DNA from 4 places in the Saccharospirillum sp. genome. Region 1 is predicted to be linked to each of the others. Evidence: predicted binding sites of a transcription regulator. Region 1 holds the regulator's gene; each other region holds the start of a gene.
The links. The regulator sigma-54, encoded in region 1, starts transcription at its own class of promoters, with help from an activator protein. The targets are predictions, from matches to a motif close to TGGCACNNNNNTTGCTNT.
Positions count from the first base shown of each region.

Region 2: a site for sigma-54 is predicted at 1,833-1,850, ahead of WEB54_RS02695 (ANTAR domain-containing response regulator). Genes of this name have one in related genera too.
Region 3: a site for sigma-54 is predicted at 3,909-3,926, ahead of glnK (P-II family nitrogen regulator). Genes of this name have one in related genera too.
Region 4: a site for sigma-54 is predicted at 1,794-1,811, ahead of glnA (glutamate--ammonia ligase). Genes of this name have one in related genera too.

Region 1 covers NZ_JBBECH010000088.1:37,954-43,455, reverse strand. Annotated here, with positions in the region: gene lptA (lipopolysaccharide transport periplasmic protein LptA) at 1-5, shown strand, start outside; gene lptB (LPS export ABC transporter ATP-binding protein) at 6-731, shown strand; gene WEB54_RS16395 (RNA polymerase factor sigma-54) at 760-2,268, shown strand; gene raiA (ribosome-associated translation inhibitor RaiA) at 2,432-2,737, shown strand; gene WEB54_RS16385 (PTS sugar transporter subunit IIA) at 2,740-3,195, shown strand; gene rapZ (RNase adapter RapZ) at 3,201-4,079, shown strand; gene WEB54_RS16375 (HPr family phosphocarrier protein) at 4,076-4,345, shown strand; gene mgtE (magnesium transporter) at 4,491-5,502, shown strand, end outside.
Region 2 covers NZ_JBBECH010000020.1:64,803-70,304, reverse strand. Annotated here, with positions in the region: gene WEB54_RS02705 (hypothetical protein) at 325-621, opposite strand; gene WEB54_RS02700 (hypothetical protein) at 663-803, opposite strand; gene WEB54_RS02695 (ANTAR domain-containing response regulator) at 1,214-1,780, opposite strand; gene WEB54_RS02690 (helix-turn-helix domain-containing protein) at 2,088-2,870, shown strand; gene putA (bifunctional proline dehydrogenase/L-glutamate gamma-semialdehyde dehydrogenase PutA) at 3,139-5,502, shown strand, end outside.
Region 3 covers NZ_JBBECH010000025.1:24,905-30,406, reverse strand. Annotated here, with positions in the region: gene WEB54_RS03510 (ABC transporter permease) at 1-97, shown strand, start outside; gene WEB54_RS03505 (ABC transporter permease) at 100-1,086, shown strand; gene WEB54_RS03500 (isopenicillin N synthase family dioxygenase) at 1,261-2,190, shown strand; gene WEB54_RS03495 (aspartoacylase) at 2,505-3,401, shown strand; gene WEB54_RS03490 (accessory factor UbiK family protein) at 3,533-3,781, opposite strand; gene glnK (P-II family nitrogen regulator) at 4,076-4,414, shown strand; gene WEB54_RS03480 (ammonium transporter) at 4,445-5,502, shown strand, end outside.
Region 4 covers NZ_JBBECH010000060.1:74,982-80,483, reverse strand. Annotated here, with positions in the region: gene puuE (allantoinase PuuE) at 1-108, shown strand, start outside; gene glnA (glutamate--ammonia ligase) at 199-1,605, opposite strand; gene thiI (tRNA uracil 4-sulfurtransferase ThiI) at 2,086-3,549, shown strand; gene WEB54_RS11430 (allantoate amidohydrolase) at 3,967-5,205, opposite strand; gene WEB54_RS11425 (alanine--glyoxylate aminotransferase family protein) at 5,202-5,502, opposite strand, start outside.

The DNA.
Region 1 (5,502 bases):
ACTGAATGGCCCTGCTGGAAGCAAGAAACCTGGCAAAGAGCTACAAAAAGCGGCCCGTCGTGCGCGACGTTAGCCTCAGTGTTGAAAAAGGTCAGATCGTAGGCTTGCTAGGCCCCAACGGCGCGGGTAAAACCACCTGTTTCTATATGATTGTCGGTCTTGTGCCAGCCGACAACGGCGACGTTCTGATCGGTGACAAAAGCGTCACCCGGCTGCCCATGCATGCCCGGGCCCGACATGGCATCGGATACCTGCCCCAGGAAGCCTCCGTCTTTCGCAAACTGACGGTACAGGACAATATTCTCGGCGTTCTGCAAACCCGCAAAGATCTGTCCCGAGCCCAGCAGAAACAACAGCTGGAGTCTTTGCTCGGTGAATTTAACATTACCCATATTCGTGACAGCCAGGGTATGGCATTGTCGGGGGGTGAACGGCGACGTGTCGAAATCGCCCGGGCCCTGGCCATGGAGCCGGCGGTTGTCCTGCTGGACGAACCCTTTGCCGGCGTCGACCCCATTTCCGTCGGCGATATTAAAGCTATAATCCATCACTTGAGAGATCGCGGTATTGGCGTTCTGATCACCGATCACAACGTCCGGGAGACACTCGACATCTGCGAAAAAGCCTACATCGTGGGTAATGGCCACATCATTGCAGAAGGGACAGCGGAGGACGTTTTGAACAACGCCACCGTTCGTGAAGTGTATTTAGGCGACCAATTCCGCTTATAACCATGGCCAAAGGCACATATAACGCTCTATGAAGACCTCCTTACAACTGAAAATGAGCCAACAGCTGACCATGACGCCTCAGCTGCAACAAGCCATTCGCCTGCTGCAACTGTCGACTCTGGATCTGCAACAGGAGATACAGGAGGCACTCGAAAGCAACCCCATGCTCGAGGTCCGCGAGGATATCGATGAAAGCGGTGCGGCCGATTCAAAAAACAGCCAGTCAATTGACCAGAAAGCCACCAGCGACGCGGAAAACACAGCAAACTCTAACGAGGGTGATCAGCGTGAGCTGGAAATCGCCGAACACATACCGGACGATCTGGCCGTAGACAGCTCCTGGGATGACATTTACACCCACGCTCCCACCAGTCATGGCCTGCCGTCCGGCGACGACGATTTCAATTTTGAAAACGTCTACGGCACCACCGATTCACTTTGGGATCATCTCAACTGGCAACTCAATCTGACCACCATGACCGATCGCGACCGGCAAATAGCCGAGAGCCTGATCGAAAGCGTCAATGCCGAGGGTTACCTGTCTTCAAGCCTGGACGATATTTTCGAGGGCCTGACCGGGCATATGGCAAACCTCGATGACCCGCTGGAAATGGACGAAGTCGAGGCGGTGTTGCACCGTGTTCAGCATTTCGACCCGCCCGGCGTCTGCGCCCGCGACCTGGCTGACTGTCTGACCATTCAGTTAAACCAGATGAGTGAAGACACACCCTGGCGTGAGGCTGCCTTAACCGTCGTCAACAACTACCTGGATCTGCTCGCGTCACGCGATTACAGCCAACTGATGCGTAAATCCAAACTCAAAGAGCCAGAGCTGCGCGACGTCATTGCGCTGATTCAGAGTCTCAACCCCCGGCCTGGTAACCAGATCGAAAGCGGTAAAGAAGAATACGTAGTGCCCGATGTCATCGTTCGCAAAGACATCAAGAATAATCGCTGGCTGGTTGAATTGAACCCCGAGATTGCGCCCAAACTGAGAGTCAACGTCTCCTACGCATCCATGGTCAAACGGGCCGATTCAAGCAGCGACAACACCTATCTGAAAGACCACCTGCAAGAAGCCCGCTGGTTCATCAAAAGCCTGATGAGCCGGAACGAAACCCTGTTGAAAGTAGCCACCAATATTGTCGAACATCAGCGCGGTTTTCTGGAGTATGGCGAAGAAGCCATGAAACCCCTGGTATTACACGACGTGGCAGAAGCCGTTGAAATGCACGAGTCGACCATTTCACGGGTGACCACGCAAAAGTACATGCACACGCCACGAGGCATCTTTGAACTCAAGTACTTTTTCAGCAGCCACGTCAGCACCGACAGTGGCGGAGAAGCCTCAAGTACCGCTATTCGCGCCATCATCAAAAAACTGGTCGCTGCAGAGAATCCGCGCAAACCTTTGAGCGATGCAAAAATTGCGACACTGCTCGGTGACAAGGGCATTCAGGTGGCTCGCCGTACCATTGCCAAATATCGTGAGGCCATGATGATTCCTCCGTCAAATGAGCGTAAACGACTGATTTAAAGCAATTGATTAAAAAGGCCCAAGGTTGAAAGCGGTCAGCACAGGCGCCAAATTCTGCTTTAGGAGCTAGACTGAAAGAGGCAAAGGGAACCCGGATAATATTGCCCTGCTGACATCCTGATCACCGGATGCGGCAGATCCATCACTGCAAGAGGAGCGGACTATGCAAGTCAATATCAGTGGTCACCATGTGGAAGTTACCGAAGCACTGAACGACTATGTCGGTCAGAAACTGGACCGACTGGAGCGACACTTCGACCAGATTGGCAATGTACAAATCACCCTCAGTGTTGAAAAACAGCGACAAAAAGCCGAAGCTTCACTCAACATCAAGGGCGCCCAGATTCATGCGGACTCTGAACACGATGACTTGTATGCCGCTATCGATATGATGGCGGATAAACTGGACCGTCAACTGCTCAAACACAAAGAGAAGACAGTTGATCGAATGCACGGGAATTCACGTTAATCATGATACCTCTGGACCAAGTCCTGACCGTTGAACGCGCCTTTATCGGCGCGTTCGGCTCCAGCAAAAAACGCGTACTGCAAACCCTGGCAGAACGCCTGGCCAATGCAGTACCGGGCGTCACCGAACTCGATCTGTTCGATCAACTGATTGCCCGGGAACGACTTGGTTCCACCGGACTGGGACAGGGCATCGCCCTGCCCCATTGCCGACTGGCTAACATCGACCGTCCGGTTGCTGCCTTGGTTAAACTGGACGAAGCCGTCGATTTCGAATCACCGGACCGACAACCCGTCGATCTGATGTTTGCGCTGGTGGTTCCCGAAACCGCCACCGATGAACATTTGCAATTGCTGGCCGCTGTAGTGGAGCGGTTCAATGACACCGATACGGTTGCTGCCCTGCGTGATAGCCGGGATCCCGATGAACTCTACCGGCTCTTCTTCAAGGGATTCTGACCGCCATGGCGACGACGGCCACTCCATTCCGGCTGATATTAATCAGCGGTCGATCAGGATCGGGCAAAAGTACCGTCCTGAACGCACTGGAAGATGCAGGCTTTAACTGCATCGACAACTTACCCCCGGCTTTGCTGCCCGAACTGGTGAGATGGATGTCTGCCAGTACCGATCAGCCCAATACCGCCGTATGCATCGATGCACGGATGTCGCCTCAGGGGATATCCCGCTTACCCGAGATTCTGGCTTCACTGCAAACCGATCTGGTTCCGGAAATCCTGTATCTCGATGCCGATGAAACCATACTGTTGCAACGTTTTTCCGCTACGCGTCGCAAACACCCGCTGACCGATCAGCATCGCTCGCTGGCAGAGGCTATCGCTCATGAGGCTCAGCTGCTGGCACCAGTAGCGGCACTGGCCCAGTTGAAAATTGATACCAGCAGTTTGTCACTGCAGGAGCTGCGTGACCAAATTCGCTCCCGCGTTATTCGCAAACCTCGCGGCATCGCCCTCCAGTTTCTGTCGTTCGGGTTCAAGCACGGTCTGCCCCGCGATGCCGATCTGGTGTTTGATGTTCGCTGCCTGCCCAACCCCTACTGGGACAAATCGCTGCGTGTCTACACCGGCCGGGATGAACCCATTCAGGCATTTTTGCAGCGCGAACCAGCCGTCACCGAAATGTTCGAAGACATTCGCCGCTTTGTCGACCGCTGGTTGCGTCAGTATGAAGCTAATCAACGCGCTTACCTCACCGTTGCTATCGGTTGCACGGGCGGGCAACATCGCAGCGTTTACATTTGTGAACAACTCTATGGTACCTTCTCTGCCAAGTATCCAAGCGTTCAGCTCAGACACCGGGACATGGGGCACGACGAAGCGTGATTGACGAACAACTGACCATCATCAACAAGCTCGGCCTTCATGCCCGGGCGGCGGCTAAACTGGTCGGCATCGCCGGTCAGTTCGAGAGCCACATTGTGCTGGTCAAGAACGGTCGTGAGGCCGATGCCAAGAGCATTATGTCGGTGATGATGCTGGCCGCCAGTCAAGGCACTGAACTGACTGTTCGCATCGAGGGCCCGGATGCTTCCGAAGCCTGGGGGGCATTACTGACGCTGGTACAAAACCGCTTCGACGAATCTGAGTAAGCTGTTCTCCTGCCACTTTTGAGCCTTTTTCAAGACACGATGCCCGATTAACCCCTTTATCTGGGTTTTAACCAGCGGCTACACTCTCTTCTAAGCCCTCGTAAACCTCGCCTGCAGCCCAGGCACAGCCCTTCAGGGAAGTTGTATGGCCACTGCACTGAATCAGGACCAACTGGACCAACACCGGCTCACGCTTATCAATGCCCTCGATCAAGGCGACGCAGACCAGGTGCAACGCCTCTGCGACGAAGAACTGGCGCCGGTCGAAATCGCCCACATCATGGAATCCACCCCCGGGCGGGTGCGCGAACTGCTCTGGCAGTTCCTGGATGAAGACCAGCAAGGTGAAGTCCTGTCGCATCTGAACGACGATTTGCAGCAGGCTTTTCTCGGTCAGATGTCGGCTTACGAGATTCTGGAGACCACCCAGGATCTCGACCGCGATGACCTGGCCGACATGCTGCAACAGGTCTCGCCGCAGCTATCCAGCGAAGTTCTCGGTCTCATGCCGCCTGAAGAGCGGGCCAGGGTCGAAGGTCTGCTGGCCTACCCTGAAGATTCCGCCGGCGGCCTGATGAACACCGACATCATCACCGTTCGGGCCGACGTAAGGCTTGAGGCCGTGTTGCGCTATTTGAGACGACGGGAATTGCCCACTCAGTTGGATGCACTCTGGGTAGTCGACCGCCAGTTTATCTACGTCGGCACCCTGCCTCTGGTAAAACTGCTGACCCACAGCCCGGATACCCGGGTTCGGGATATTATGGACAGTGAGATCGAAGGCATTCCCGCGGCCACCGGTGAAAACCAGGTTGCGCAGATCTTCGAACGGCACGATCTGGTGTCTGCGCCGGTGGTCAATGACGACGGCACCCTGCTCGGGCGCATCACCATCGACGACGTCGTCGATGTAATCCGGGATTCGGCCGATCACACGGTCATGAGCATGGCTGGCCTGGACGAGGATCAAGACACCTTTTCGCCCGTCATCAAAAGCAGCCGCAACCGCGCCATCTGGCTCGGCCTGAACATGGTCACCGCCTTTATCGCCGCAACCGTGATGTCCCGCTTTGAAGCATCCATCGCACAGATTGTGGCCCTGGCTGTGCTCAGCCCGGTGGTTGCCAGCATGGGCGGAATCGCTGGCAGCCAGACGC
Region 2 (5,502 bases), on a different contig from region 1:
CCAGATCTTGGGACTAAATTAAGAAGGCTATAAGTAGGAAAAAGTTTAGTAGTTTGGTAATGCGCGTGGAGCACAATGAGTGATTAGGCTTGGTTTTTAATTTAAGTTTTAGGGGTTTGCACAATGCAAGCGGTGGGTGCCGGTGATGCCTGTGCGGGGGAGTCCGCAGCATGGATGCTGCGGTCTAGGCTCCATGGACGGATTTACGCCGACCCCGCAGAGGCATCACCGGTAGCCGACGCGGACCATGGCCACTAATCGAACGTGAGGCAGGGGTAAATCCGGCGCACTCTTTAGAGGTGCGCCGTGCTTGCTCGGAGTGATTTAAACCAGTTCTGCTTCGTCCATCAGAGACGCATGCAGATGACCCTGAGAGCCGATCAACAAACTGCCCTGGCTGTCTTCAACCAGAAAATCGAGGGCGTCTTCATCATCTACCGCAATAGAGCCGTGAAAGGCATCGAGTGCCGCGTCGGCCCAGCTTTCCTTGTCCAGCTTGGCGGACACATCCACTGAATATGAGCCTACGACCTCCTGATCCCAGTCAGACAGGTCCTCAAACACGCCGCGCGGGCTGACGTGAATGAGAACACGAACGGTATCGACTGTGAAACGGATCATGATGGGGCTCCCGGTATCGCTTTGGATAAAGTGGGTTGATGTTATGCCCAGTCTGGGCGGTGCTTGTGGTATCCGCGTTTGGCCGACTTTTTACGATCGTTAAAAGCCTCGCCACGATGCGGATTGAACTTGGCAACCGGATTGTGCCGGTTAGGCTCCGGTGCCGACGCTGCTTTACTCATACAGGTCTCCCGTCAGCGCTTTGACAACCGTTTGCCAAAGGCTCAGTGGTCAGCGGGTCGCGCATAATACAGAGGACAGCAGGGGCTGAAAAGAGGGTTTTAAAAGAAAAAATCAGCCGGTGGGAGGCATTTTTTACAGCAGCTTTCTAAGTCTCTGAATCGGTTGAATTTTCACTGTCGAGTACCGGTGTCATCTTTTTGAAAACATTTTCCCACGGTGTGCATCGACATGGGAAACACCGTACCAAACACCAGCCTGGGCTGGTCTAACCGATGACGCTCCTCTATTACGGCTTTCAAGGCCGGCCCCAGCTGCGTCTGTGTTGCAGGCAGGGCACACCCGATCAGGCGCAGAACCATCACCAGCGGTCGGATCGGCTGAATAGGAATCTTGGTGGTGCGGTGTTGGGTTACTCATCAAACAGCATCAGTACGTCCTGGGCGATGTCGACCAGGCACACGTTTTTGTTCATCGCCATTTTGCGCATGGCACCAAAGGCGGCGGCCTCGTCGCACTGGCGGTGCTTCATCAGCAAGCCCTTGGCCCGGTCAATGACCTTGCGTTCGGCCAACTCGTCGCGGGTTTTGCGCAGCTCGCCGCGCAGGGCCTGAAACGCCTCAAACCGGGAGATGGCAACCTTGATAATGGTGTTGACCCGACTGGCCTGAAGGCCATCGACAATGTAGGCGCTGACCCCGGCAGCGATGGCATCGCGAATAACGGTGTCATCATCGTCTTCGGCAAAGAAAATGATCGGTCGCGGGGTCCGGTCGGACGTGAGTGCTACATCTTCAAGCATGTCCCGGTCGGGAGACTGGGCGTCAACGATCACCACGTCGGGTTGAAAAGATTCGACCAACTGATAGATGCGATGCTCGTCCGGCGAGCGAATCACTACGGCGTAGCCGAGTGCCGTGAGCGCGGTCTCCAGAATTTGGGCGCGTTCGAGTTGCTGGTCAATAACAAGAATGTTCATACGCGCAAGGTGGGATCCTACTTATTGGGCTGGTACAGGGTGTTTGCTTGTTATTGCAAGGGCTGTGCCTTTAAAATCAGCGCTTTACGGCGTCTTGTTGGCCAATAACGCCGTATCTCGGTGCAATTGCCGCCTTTGGGGCGTGTTTTCGCACTTTGTTGGGGCAGGCTGGCAGGGGTGGATTACCTAACGGCTTGCCTAAATAGATCTGATCGCTTGGCGAGTCTGGTGGCAGGGCGTATGGTATGAGGCTAACGTTGATGCCGGTTTATCGCCGGTATCTGTTCAACACCTATGGGAGTGTGCTATGTGGTTAGGAGGATTGAGTCGTTTGGAGCAAATGCCTCAAACGGGTGACCGACACCACCACAGTCACCATCAGGTCGTGCTCGGATTTGAGGGTAATGCGGCCTTTGAACTCGAAGGCGAGGGCGGCGATCAGCTGTGCCTCGGCAATGGCTGCCTGGTTCCCACCCAGAGCGACCATGCCTTTCAGGGCCTGGGTGATAACCGCATGGTGGTGCTGGATTTTTCAGCGGATGCATCTATCGATAGCAGCATCGACCATGAAATGCTGTGCCGCCTGTTCGACAAGCCCCATTACTTCCAACTGGATGCCCAGTTCGCCAGCCTGCTGACCGCCATGGCCCGGGAGATCGATCAGTTCGGCCACGACCCGCATATGCAGCAACATGTCAGTGCATTGCTTCTGCATAGCCTCTATCAACGCCTGACTGGCCGCGCTGTGCCGGGCCAGGAATCGCTGGGTCGATTCGATTTGTCGAGAATCGACCAGATGATCCGCCAGCGGTTGCAAGACAAGGTGTCGGTAACCGACATGGCCAACCTGTGTCATATGAGCATCAGCCAGTTTCACTTGCGGTTTCGCCAGGTTACCGGGATGACACCCTATCAGTACGTCATGAAAATGCGTCTCGACCAGGCGATCTGGCTATTGCGCTGTTCATCCCATTCCATTGCCGACATCGCCCTGGAAACCGGCTTCAGCAACCAGAGTGCACTCACTCACGCCGTAAAAAACCGCACCGGCCATTCCCCGGGGCAGGTCCGTAAGAGTAACGTTAACTGACGTAGGACATGGAAAGACGCGAAACACGAAAAGACGCCGGAGCCTCGGTGTTTAGCGGGTTGGACGTCTTATATGTGTCGCGTCTTTTAATGTTTTGCGTCCCTTAGTGTTTCGCGTCTTTTCATGTCCCACGTCTTTTATTGTCCTGCGTCATTCCCTCATTTACGGATTATTTAACAAAAAAAGCCCCGTTTTTGACAATCGCTGACCAGCCTGACTCGGCTACTGTGTCTGAATAACTCCAATAGATGGTTCAGGCAGGATGGTGATGACTCAGTTTGACGCCGCTCGGGTAGTAGCAGGGGAATACCGGGATCTGGCACCGCAGCAGTGGTTCCAGTTCATCGTAGATCAGTACGCCGTCGATGAAGACGAGTACATGGCGCAACTGGTAGAGATCGCCGAGCCGGGTGCAGACAGTACCAAAGCGATTGAAGCCACCGCGCGGCGCATTGTAGAACGGGTACGTAGCCAGGGTGATGTCACCCATGCTGTCGATAAGTTGTTGCAACAATACAGTCTGGACAACGAAGAAGGTGTGATCCTGATGTGTCTGGCTGAAGCGTTGATGCGCGTGCCGGACCCGGAAACAGCCGACGATCTGATCCGCGACAAACTGTCGGTGGCGGACTGGAAACATCACATGGGCAAGTCGGATTCGCTGTTGGTCAATGCCTCGACCTGGGGGTTGATGCTGACCGGCCGGGTTACCTCGCTCGAAAGCCGTGAAACGTCGCCGGCGAACTTGCTGTCAAAACTGATTAACCGCGCTGGTGAACCGGTTATTCGTGCTGCAATGAACCAGGCCATGCGCATAATGGGCAAGCAGTTCGTGCTTGGGCGCACCATTAAAGAAGCCATCAAAAACGGCAAGTCCTATCGCAAGAAGGGCTACACCTATTCCTTCGACATGCTGGGCGAAGCGGCGTTTACCGATCCGGATGCCGAACGCTATTTCCAGTCCTACCGCAATGCCGTTCAGACGCTTGGAGCGCGTATGGATGAATGGGGTGATGATGCCCCCAAACCGACTATTTCCATCAAGCTGTCAGCCTTGCACCCGCGCTATGAAGAATCGCATCAGGAATGGGTGATGACTGAACTGGCCGAGCGTGTTACGGATCTGGTTGGTGAAGCGCGCAGCCTGGGCGTGGGCATTACCATCGATGCTGAAGAAGCTGATCGTCTGGAACTGTCACTGCGATTGTTTGAACAGGTTTACCACAGCGATGCGGCCAAAGGCTGGGGTAATTTTGGTCTGGTTATTCAGGCCTATTCCAAGCGGGCTTTGGCTGTGCTGGGCTACCTGACTGCTCTGGCCAAAGTACAGGGTGACATGATCCCGGTACGTCTGGTCAAAGGGGCTTATTGGGATACAGAAATCAAACACGCTCAGGTGTTGGGTCTGGCGGACTACCCGGTGTTTACGCGCAAGGAAAACACCGATGTTTCCTACATTACTTGCGCCCGCTATCTGATGAGTGCCGAGGCTGACGGCTATATTTACCCCCAGTTCGCAACTCACAACGCTCACACCGTCGCCGTTATCGCTGAGTTTTCGCGCCAACGGCCGGAGCGTGACTTCGAATACCAGCGTCTGCACGGCATGGGCGATGCGCTGTACGACACCTTGCTCAGTGAAGACAAGCACCGGGTGCGCATCTACGCGCCGGTGGGTGCTCATAAGGATTTACTGCCATATCTGGTCCGTCGGCTGCTGGAAAACGGTGCGAACTCCTCATTTGTACACCGTCTGGTCGATGCCGAAACCCCGGTTGGCGATCTGGTCTCTTCTCCGGTTGAACTGGCTAAAAGCCGGGCCGTGTACCGCAACCCGAAAATAGTGCTGCCCTCCGAAATCTACGGCGACAGCCGCCGTAATTCCCAGGGATATAACTTGTCTGTAGCCTTTGAACGAGAACCGCTGATGCACACCATTGATGCCTGGAACGACACCCAATGGGTACAAAAACCCTTGTTGGCGGGTAACGCCATAGCAACCTCCGACGTGATTGAAATCAAAAGCCCGTACGACACCCGCCAGGCAGTGGGCCAGGTACACTTCGCCGATGCCGACATGGCGCAGCAGGCATTAGCGACGGCCGATCAGGCCTGGTTTGGCTGGAATCGAACACCAGCGATCAAGCGTGCTGCCTGCCTCGATAAACTGGCCGGTTTGCTGGAAGAGAACACCGCTGAACTGATGGCGCTGTGCGCACGCGAAGCAGGCAAGTCGCTGCAGGACAGCATCGATGAAGTGCGCGAGGCCGTTGATTTTTGCCGCTACTACGCGGTACAGGCTCGCGAAAATATGAATGAACCGACGCTGCTTCCCGGTCCAACCGGTGAAAGCAACGAGCATTACTACGCAGGCCGGGGTGTATTCCTGTGCATCAGTCCCTGGAACTTTCCGCTGGCCATCTTTACCGGCCAGATCTGTGCCGCTCTTGTAGCGGGTAACACGGTGTTGGCTAAACCGGCTGAAAGTACCTCGCTGATTGCCGGGCGTACCGTTGAGTTGTTTCACCAGTCCGGTATTCCGGGTGAGGTGTTGCAGTACCTGCCAGGCTCCGGACCGGTCATCGGCAATGCGGTGCTGAGTGATGAGCGGTTGGTCGGCATTGCCTTTACC
Region 3 (5,502 bases), on a different contig from region 1:
ACTGCAGAACATGATGAAGCATCCGATTGAACGGCTCTATTTGCGATTGTCGAGTCATCGCAGAAAGACCTCTGAAGAACTCGCGGCGGAGGCCTGATCATGGAAGCATTCGACAACATTATTCTGATTCTTGACGCCACCCTGCGTAACGCCACGCCGCTGATTTTCGCAGCACTGGCGGGGATGTTTTCCGAACGGTCGGGCATTGTGAACATTGCCCTTGAGGGCAAAATTCTGATCAGTGCCTTCGCCGGTGCCTCTGCTGCCTACTACACCGGATCTCCCTGGATGGGGCTGCTGGCCGGCATGATGGCTTCCGTGGTGTTCGCCCAGTTGCACGCCTTCGCGACGGTCACACACAACGGTGACCATGTGGTGTCCGGTTTGGCGATTAACATTCTGGCTGCTGGCCTGACGGCCGCCGTGGGCAACTACTGGTTCAGCCAGGGCGGGAATACCCCCAACCTGGTCAGCCGTGCCGAAGAATTAAACGCCCGGTTCGAGCCGATTGTGCTGCCATTCGCCGATGCATTGGCGGATGTGCCGATTATCGGGGGTATTTATTCAGAACTGCTCAGTGGTCACTACATACTGGTGTACCTGGCCTTTTTGGCGGTGCCTCTGTGCTGGTTTGTTCTGTTCCGTACCCGTTTCGGGTTGCGTTTACGTGCCACCGGTGAGAACCCCCAGGCGGTCGACACTGCCGGTATTTCTGTGACTCAGGTACGCTATCTGGCATTGCTGGTCTGTGGTTTGCTGGCCGGGTTTGCCGGTGTTTACCTGTCGGTCGCACTGACCGCTCAGTTCTCGCCGAACATGAGTGCCGGTAAGGGTTATATGGCACTGGCAGCGCTGATTTTTGGCAAGTGGCGGCCGAAAACTACCATGCTGGCCTGCCTGTTGTTTGGGGCGTTGCAAGCCATTGCGGACCGCAGCCAGGGTGCCATTATCCTGGGCTTTGAAGTGCCGGTGCAGTTGGTAGAAGCGCTGCCGTATATTCTGACTGTCGTGCTTCTGGGCGGCTTTATTGGCCGTGCCGTTGCACCCAAGGCCATTGGTAAACCTTACGTGAAAGAACGTGCCTGATCGGGCCGGGTGAACCCGGGTTCGAACAGTCACACACCTGAGATAAGAAGGCGGACAACCGCCTCACCCGAGATTGATTCGGGATCTCGCTGAGACCATCCCCCGCAGCGGCATTGCGTTCGCAGCGGAGGATAACCGTATTATCAGGCATTGCCTGAACGAGAGACTGCCGATATGAACACCATTCCTACGCTCGATCTACGCCGTTTTAAAACCGACCCGGAAGGCTTTGTTCAGGAAATGGGCGCGGCCTATCAGGCCTGGGGCTTTGCCGGTATCACCGGCCATGGCATTGATGCCTCGGTTGCGATTAACGCCCTGCGCGCGGCCGAAAATGTATTTGCCTTGCCCGATGCGACCAAGAAAACCTATTTCAAGAACAACGGTGGCACCCGGGGTTACACCCCCTTTGGTACCGAGATTGCCAAAAACGCCGAACACGTCGACCTGAAAGAATTCTGGCATGTGGGTCGCGAGATCGACGGCGAACCGCCGCACAAAGACCTGACGCCGAATGTCTGGCCGGAAGAAGTGCCCGAGTTCAAAGACGCCATGCTGCGGCTTTACTATGAACTGGATGCCCTGTCGCAGGAGTTGTTGCAGGCGTTTGCTCTGTTTATTGGCGAAGACCGGCATTACTTTGATGAGAAAGTGAACTACGGCAACAGCATTCTGCGGCCGTTGCATTATCCTCCGATTACCGACCCCAACCTGCCCAATGTACGTGCCGGTGCTCATGAAGACATCAACCTGATCACTTTGTTGGTCGGCTCCGAGCAGGAAGGGCTTGAAGTTAAAAACATGCGTGGTGAGTGGGTCGGTATCTCGATGATTGAAGGCACCATCATCTGCAACGTGGGCGATATGCTGCAGCGGTTAACCAATCATGTACTGCCGTCGACCACGCACCGTGTTGTAAACCCCAAAGGTGAAGCCGGCAAGGTATCGCGCTATTCGATCCCGTTCTTCGTACACCCGAACCCGGGAACTTCACTTGATGCGTTGCCGCAGTGTGTAACCGAAGACAACCCGAAACGCTACCCGCCGATTACCAGTGACGAGTACCTGATGGAGCGGTTGCGCCAGATTGGGCTGGTTAAGTAATTTTAGGTGTAGAGTTCTCGGGAATCAGAGTGCCAGGTGCCGGGTGTACTATCTGGGGAAGTCCGCAGCATGGATGCTGCGGTCTAGGCCCCATGGATGGGTCCACGCCGACCCCAGATAGGTACACCCGGTGCCTGGCACGGATTTTTGGCACCAAGGTAAAGCCGAACCCTACGTTGAGTAACACCCCACCAATGCCGTTTTTGACCCATCTCACCTGCCGCCTTTGGCAGGCTGAGTGAGGTGGGGGATTGGCTTTTTCTCCAAGTCCCTCATACTGGGTGTGAGAATACAGCCACGCCAACAGGTGACCCATGTCCACAACCCCGATCAAACACGTTGCCATCACCGGCGGTACCCACGGTAACGAGCTTACCGGGGTGCATTTGCTCAAACACTGGCGCAATAATCCTGAAGAGATTTGCCGTGACGGGCTGGTCACCGAGTTGCATCTGGCCAACCCGAAGGCCAATGGGTGTAACCGGCGGTATCTGGATCAGGATCTGAACCGTCAGTTCAACTGGGACGACCTGTCGGACCACAGCCTCTGTGGTTACGAGCATAACCGGGCCAAATCACTGAACACCCTGCTTGGGCCCAAAGATGCCCCCCGGGTCGATTTCATTATCGATCTGCACACCACAACGGCCAACATGGGTACCACCCTGGTCATTAAGTCTGATGATGCGCTGGTGGTTGGTATGGCGTTCTACGTTAAACAGCAGATGCCGGAGGTAACGCTGTTTTACGAGCCGGAAGACCGGATGAGCGACAACTTCCTGATCTCGCTGGCGAAGCATCACGGGCTGCTGGTCGAAGTAGGGCCGGTGCCCCAGGGTATGTTGCGCTGGGATGTGTTTGACCAGACCCGCCAGGCCACCCTTCACTGCCTGGATTTTCTGGCGGCGGTGCGACGCGGTGACGAGCCTGATTTGCCGGAGAGCCTGGCGGGGTTTCAGTACGTCGACAAGCTGAAGCTGCCCGAGAACGAGCGGGGCGAACTGACGGCGATGATTCACCCCGACCGGCAGGATGCCGATTATCAGCCAATTAAACCCGGTGATCCGCTGTTTATGACTTTCGACGGGGAATCCATTAACTATGAAGGCACCGAGACACTCTATGGGGCTTTTATTAATGAAGCGGCTTATTATGATCAGCACATCGGTTTGAGCCTGATGCGCAAAATCGACATTCGGTTGCCGGGTTAAATCTGCACCCTCTCCCAGTAACACCTTGCTTTCCCAGTGCACAACGTTGTCGGGCTGGTGGGTATAGCCCATCAGCAAGCCCGCGTAGCCCAACTCCAGCTTCCGACCGGTGTTATCCCACTCCAATTCAGTCACGGCTTGAGCCGGTTTTCCAGGTCCGCCAGTTGTTTTTCAAGTTCTGCCAGTTGCTCGCGTGTTCGTTGCAGGACAGCCTGTTGCGCCTCGAACTCTTCACGGCTGACAACATCCAGTTTGCTCAGCTGGGCTTGCACCAGGCTGCGCATGTTCTGGCGCAGTTCACCCCGGGCTTGCTGGCCCTGGCTGAACAGTTCGCTCGCCTGTCGGCTGATCTGATCGAGTAGGTCCTCGGGCAGTTTCATATCAGTGCTCCATCAGAGTGCTTTCTCATCGCACACTTATTGTGCAGTGCTTCATTTTAGTGCGTCAAAAGGCAGTTTGTGACGCAGTTCAATAGCTAACTGCTTGATTTTAAACGGTTAGTCGAGTTGGCACGGGCTTCGCTATATACCTTCACGGATGAAACCAATCGCAGCCAACCGTTGCATTGGACATTGTAACTCGGGTGACCGGCCGCCGCACTGATCGTGGCGGCCAATGCCCTCGGGCCGGTGCTGATGATCAGCGCAACGGTGGAACCAACAGGAGTGAACGACATGAAACTCGTATCAGCCATTATCAAGCCTTTTAAGTTGGACGATGTCCGCGAAGCGCTCTCTGAAATCGGCGTTCAGGGCATTACCGTGACTGAAGTGAAAGGCTTCGGTCGTCAGAAAGGCCACACCGAACTTTATCGCGGTGCGGAGTACGTGGTGGATTTTCTGCCCAAGGTAAAGGTCGAGGTCGGTATTTCCGATGAACTGCTCGATCGTGCCATCGAATCAATTACCAAGGCCGCCAACACCGGAAAAATCGGTGACGGCAAGATCTTTGTGACCCCGCTGGAACAGGCGATTCGCATTCGTACCGGCGAAACTGGCAACGACGCGATCTAGGCCGGGTTGATTAACGGGAGAGACTGAACAATGAACGAATTGACGCAAGTACAATACGCACTCGATACCTTTTACTTCTTGATCTGTGGCGCTCTGGTCATGTGGATGGCGGCGGGCTTCTCGATGCTCGAAGCCGGTTTGGTCCGGGCCAAGAACACCACTGAAATTCTGACCAAGAACGTAGCGCTGTACGCCATTTCCTGCACCATGTACCTGATTTGCGGTTACGCCATCATGTACGACGGTGGCTTCTTCCTGACCGGTATTACTGAGATTGGCGATGGCTACTACTCACCGTCTTCCGACTTCTTCTTCCAGGTGGTGTTCGTGGCCACGGCCATGTCGATCATCTCCGGTGCCGTTGCCGAGCGGATGAAGCTGTGGGCTTTCCTGGTGTTCGCCGTTGTTATGACCGGGGTTATTTACCCAATGGAAGGTTCCTGGACCTGGGGTGGCCAGCCAGTATTTGGTATGTACTCACTGAACCTATCCGATTTCGCGGGCTCCGGTATCGTCCACATGGCCGGTGCGGCCGCTGCATTGGCTGGGGTTCTGCTGCTGGGTGCCCGTAAAGGCAAGTATGGCAAGAACGGTGAAGTCAACGCGATTCCGGGCTCCAACCTGCCGCTGGCCACCCTGGGTACCTTCATCCTGTGGATGGGCTGGTTCGGCTTTAACGGTGGTTCAGTGCTGAAAGTCGCTGACGCCGAAAGCGCCAACGCCGTTGCTATCGTATTCATGAACACCAATGCCGCGGCCGCTGGCGGTGCTATCGCAGCCCTGATTCTGGCCCGCATCTGGTTCAAGAAAGCAGACTTGACCATGGCCCTGAACGGCGCACTGGCTGGCCTGGTCGCCATCACGGCTGAACCTTCTACGCCAACGCCGCTGGTGGCCACCATCTTCGGTGCCCTGGGTGGCTTGCTGGTTGTCTTCAGCATCGTAACGCTCGACAAACTGAAGATTGATGACCCGGTTGGTGCCATCTCCGTACACGGTGTTGTCGGTCTGCTGGGCCTATTGCTGGTGCCGATCACCAACCCCGATGCAACCTTCTCCGGCCAGATCGTTGGCGCGCTGACCATCTT
Region 4 (5,502 bases), on a different contig from region 1:
GCGGCTTTGAAGCGTTTCGTTGATCATGTACTGGCGCACGACAAGGTGTGGATCACGACTCGCGAGTCAATCGCGCGGCATTGGTTGGCGGAACATCCACTGAGTTAAAATAAAAAAGCCGACCCCCGGGTCGGCTTTTTTGACTCTCTTGCTTTTCGACCTGCTAACTGGTCTGCAAGTTACTAGACAGACAAGCCGTTAGACAGAGTAGTACATGTCGAATTCGACCGGATGAGTCGTCATGTCCAGCGTTACTACGTCTTCACGCTTCAGCTTGATGTACGCATCGATCATGTCGTCGTCGAACACACCACCGGCTTTGAGGAAGTCGCGATCCTGATCCAGCGCGTCCAACGCCTGAGTCAGGCTGCTGCACACTGTTGGGTAGTCGTTCTGCTCTTCCGGCGGCAGGTCGTACAGATCCTTGTCGGCAGAATCGCCAGGGTGGATCTTGTTCTTGATGCCGTCGAGGCCAGCCATCAGGAAGGCAGAGAACATCAGGTACGGGTTCGCTGTCGGGTCACCGAAACGCACTTCGACACGCTTGGCTTTCGGCGAAGTCACGTACGGAATACGGATCGAGGCAGAACGGTTGCGGGCGGAATAGGCCAGCATAACCGGTGCTTCAAAGCCAGGAACCAGACGCTTGTACGAGTTGGTAGAGGCGTTGGCGAACGCGTTCAAAGCACGGGCGTGCTTGATGATGCCGCCAATGTAGAACAGGGCCATTTCGCTCATGCCTGCATATTCGTCACCGGCAAACTGGTTCACGCCGTCTTTGGAGAATGACATGTGAACGTGCATGCCGCTGCCGTTGTCGCCGACCAGAGGCTTGGGCATGAAGGTAGCGGTTTTGCCATAGGCATGGGCTACGTTATGCACGCAGTACTTCAGTACCTGAACTTCGTCGGCTTTCTTGGTCAGCGTGTTGGCGCCAACACCGATTTCACACTGACCGGCCGTGCCCACTTCGTGGTGGTGTACTTCAATTTCCAGACCCATGGATTCCATGGCGTCGCACATGGCGGCACGCAGGTCGTGCAGGCTGTCGACCGGAGGTACCGGGAAATAGCCGCCTTTGACTTTCGGGCGGTGACCCAGGTTACCGTCTTCGAAAACACGCTCGGAAGACCAGGCTGCTTCTTCGGAATCGATCTTGTAGAAAGAACCGGAAATGTCAGAGCCCCATTTTACGTCGTCGAAAACGAAGAATTCCGGCTCAGGACCAAACAGGGCTGTGTCGCCCAGGCCAGTTGAGGCCAGATAGGCTTCTGCACGCTTGGCAACAGAACGCGGGTCGCGGTTGTAGCCTTCGCCGGTTGATGGTTCGACGATGTCACAACGAACGATAACGGTCGGGTCTTCAAAGAACGGGTCGATCATGGAGGCAGAGTCGTCAGGCAACAGAATCATGTCGGATTCGTTGATGCCTTTCCAGCCAGAAATAGAAGAGCCGTCGAACATCTTACCTTCAGTGAAAAAGGTATCATCAATTTCCGAAACGGGAATGGTAACGTGCTGCTCTTTACCTTTGCTGTCTGTAAAGCGCATATCTACCCAGCGTGCTTCGCATTCTGCAATCAGTTTCATCGTATGTTCTGACATGATAAGTCTCCAAGTTAAACGGCCGATGGCCGGTGAGCTTTGATTCAGTGTGACAAGTTCAGGCGATGGCAGCAGCATCGCATAATTGGCTGCTGTTTTCACCGGCTAACCACCTGGTTGATGCCAGGGCACCTGTTAGGCCAGGCTGGAAAGCCGTTGGAATCTGAGCACTAACTGTGTGCACTGGTTTAGCAAGGCCTGTGCCAGCCCTAAAGGAGGTGAAGGAATGGGGGCTTCCGGCAGCTTGCTTACCGTTTTAGTCGTTTCGTTCGCACCAATGCGGTGCGTTTTTAGGGGTCTTGCACTGTGGTAGGGCACTGATTTGGTGCGTAAGAGTTCGGTCGTGCCGGAAAACAGGGCGAGGCGGGCATTTCGCCCATCTGAGAGGTGTCCGCAAAGGTTTGTAACCCTGGCGTGAAAAAGACGGGGTAGACGGGTATAATCCCGCGCCCTTTCCCGCTGCGTAATATTTGATCAGTTATGAAGTTTGTAACCAAGTTGTTCCCTGAAATCACCATTAAAACACGGCCCGTGCGCAAGCTGATGGTCAAAAGTCTGGCGCAGAACATGCGCAACGTGTTGCGTCGTATTTGCCCGGAGGTGGTGATACGTAATGACTGGGACAGCATCATTGTGCGCACGCCGGATACAACGACAGATGACGTTAATCAGGCTGTCGCGACTGCGCTTGAGTGTATTCCAGGAATTGCTCAGGTCAGTTCGGTACTGCAATTTGAACTGGGCGATGTTGATCAGATATTGGCCGATACCGAGTCTGTCTGGGGTGAGGCGCTGGCGGGCAAAACCTTTTGTGTGCGGGTAAAGCGCAATGGTAATCACACCTTCACTTCGGTGGAACTGGAGCGCTATGTTGGCGGTGGGCTGAACCAACGCACAGCGGCAGCGGGGGTCCGGCTGAAAGATCCGGATGTGGTGGTTAAGCTCGAAATCAAACATGACCGCCTGTTTGTGGTGCAACAACAGCGGCCAGGCCTGGGTGGCTACCCCCTGGGTACTCAGGATGAGGTGATGACGCTGGTGTCCGGTGGGTTTGACTCGACGGTAGCGGCTCACCAGATGATTCGGCGCGGCGTAAAAAGCCACTTCCTGTTCTTTAATCTGGGTGGTTCGGCGCACGAAAACGGCGTGAAAGAAGTCAGCTATTACCTCTGGAAAAAATACGGCAGTTCGCACCGGGTGTTGTTTGTGACGGTGCCGTTTGAGGCAATGGTCGAGGCAATTCTGACTCAGGTGCCAGACCGTTATATGGGTGTGGTGCTCAAGCGCATGATGATGCGTGCGGCGGAAAAGATTGCGACGGATCTGGGTATTCCTGCGGTAGTAACCGGCGAGGCATTAGCCCAGGTATCGAGCCAAACATTGCCGAACCTGAGCCACATTGATGAAGTAACCGATTTACTAGTGCTGCGCCCCCTTATCGTGACCGGCAAGCCAGACATTATCGATCAGGCTCGCGCCATTGGCACAGCCACCTATGCTGAGAAAATGCCGGAATTCTGCGGCGTCATTTCACGCAAACCCAATGCGGCGTGCAAACGAGCCGACGTTCACGCGGCCGAGGCCGATTTTGACTGGACTGTCCTTGATGCGGCAATCACCAGTGCGCGCCGCGAAAGCATTGAAACCCTGACCTGGAATTCACAGGATGACCTGTCGATGGGCATCAATACGGTGTCTACGGCAGACCAGGCGGTGGTCATTGATGTTCGCCACCCAGCCGAAGCGGACGATGCGCCGCTGCCAGAGATGGACACGCCCGTCATGCAGATTCCCTTCTACAGCCTGAACCGCAAGTTCGCCGGGCTGGATCAGGACCAACAATATCTGCTGTATTGCGACAAGGGCGTCATGAGCAAACTGCACGCTATGCATCTGCAAGACGCAGGCTTCACTAACGTTGGCGTCTACGCACCAGATCGTTGAACGGTGCTGGGGGCTAGTATTTTTATTGCGGTGGTTGCTTTCGGGTCCCGTTGAATACAGTTCGGTGCCATGAGCTCGGGGTGCAGGCCAATGTCATTTCGCCCGCGTTCAGAGGCACATCCCTGTGCCGCTGACCGGGACGTGGGCTTCCTGCCCGCTGCTGCATGACATTACCCTGCACCCCTTTTGATGGTGGATATTCCAGGCTAGTGCCATGAGTTTGAAATTCGTGCTGATTTAACCTCAGGTAGTCCAAGGAGCATCAGGTGCGTCTATTGGAGGTCGTTAGACCGCATGGATGCGGTCTCCGAGTCCCCATGGATGGGTTCACGACGTACCTCCAATAGACGTACCTGATGCTCCGATTGGCACCGTATAAATTGTGCCACTTGTGCTGCGAATTTCTAACTCATGGCACTAGCCGACCCGCGCCGACTCCCTAGCCAACGCCTCTATCCAGCCACGCATCACCTTGCCGGTGATGTTGACATCTTCGGCGGTGACCGCTTCATCGGGGTGGTGGCTGATGCCCTTTTCGCAGCGCATGAACAGCATGGCCACCGGGCACAAGGCGGCCATGGCCATGGCGTCGTGACCGGCGCCGCTGACCAGGTAGCGGGGTCGAAGGCCTTCGGCTTCGATGGCGCTGGCCAGGGCCAGTTGCAAATGGTCGGCGCAGCTGACGGCTGGGGCGGCGTGGGTTTCCTGCCATTGCATCTGGATGCCGCGTTCGTGGCAGGCGACGCGAGCGGTGTCCCAGATCATGGTTAGGGCGGCGTCGCGTTCGCTATCCTGTTCACTGCGGATGTCGAGGCTGAAACTGGCCTGTCCGGCGATGACGTTGACGGCGCCCGGCTGTGCGCTCATGCGACCGACGGTGGCTACTACGCCGTGTTCGCGGGCGACGCGCTCGACAATCAGAGTGATCTCAGCGGCTGCGGCCAGGGCATCCTGGCGCAGGTGCATGGGTACGGTGCCAGCGTGGCCGGCCATGCCGGTCAGTTCTATGTTAAAGCGCCGGGCGCCAGCGATGGCGGTTACGATGCCGACTGGCAGGTCTTCTGATTCCAGTACCGGGCCCTGTTCGATGTGCATTTCCAGAAACGCCAGGGGTGGAGTGGCGGTGCGGGCGGCCTGATTGACCTCGGCGTAGTTCAAGCCAAAGGCATCTAAGGCCTCGGGCAGAGTCTGGCCGTTGGCGTCTTTCAGAGTTTCCCATTTTGAATCCCAGGTGCCAGCGATGGCCCGGCTGCCGAGCAGGGTGGCGCCGAAGCGGGTGCCTTCCTCGTCGCCGAAACCGACTAGGTCGAGATGAAAGGGTAGGGTCACCCCGTCTTTTTTGAGGGATTCGATAACCAGCAGGGGCAACACGACACCCAGGATGCCGTCATAAATACCGCCATTGGGTACGGTATCCAGATGAGAGCCGATGACGACCACTGGTGCATCGGGATCAGCCGCGGCCAGACGGCCCCACTGATTACCCGCCGCATCCTGCCAGGTTTGCAGGCCGATGCCGTCCATCCAGCCAGCGACCCGGTCATTGGCCAGGCGGTGTTCACGCGTTAGATAGCGGCGATCCATCAGGCCTGGCGTCTGGGTCAGTTTGGCCAGGTCGTCGCACCATAATAGTGCGCGTTCGCCCAGGGTGTTCATGATGCGATTCCTTGTTTTGCGTTTTGGTAGACCGTATAGGCGGCGTCTGTTGCGGCGCCCGCGGTCAGGGTGTGTCCTGCACGGCGCAGGGTGTTTTCCAGTGCGGCGAGGGTGACCAGTACGGCGTCTGTACGGGCATTGTAACCCATGGTGCCCAGGCGCCAGACTTTGCCTTTGAGTGGGCCGAAGCTGGTGCCGATTTCGATGTTGTAGTCGTTCAGCAGCGTTGTGCGTACGGCTTCACCGTCGACGCCTTCGGGAATGTAGACCGCGCAGACGTTGTGCATCTTGTGGCGC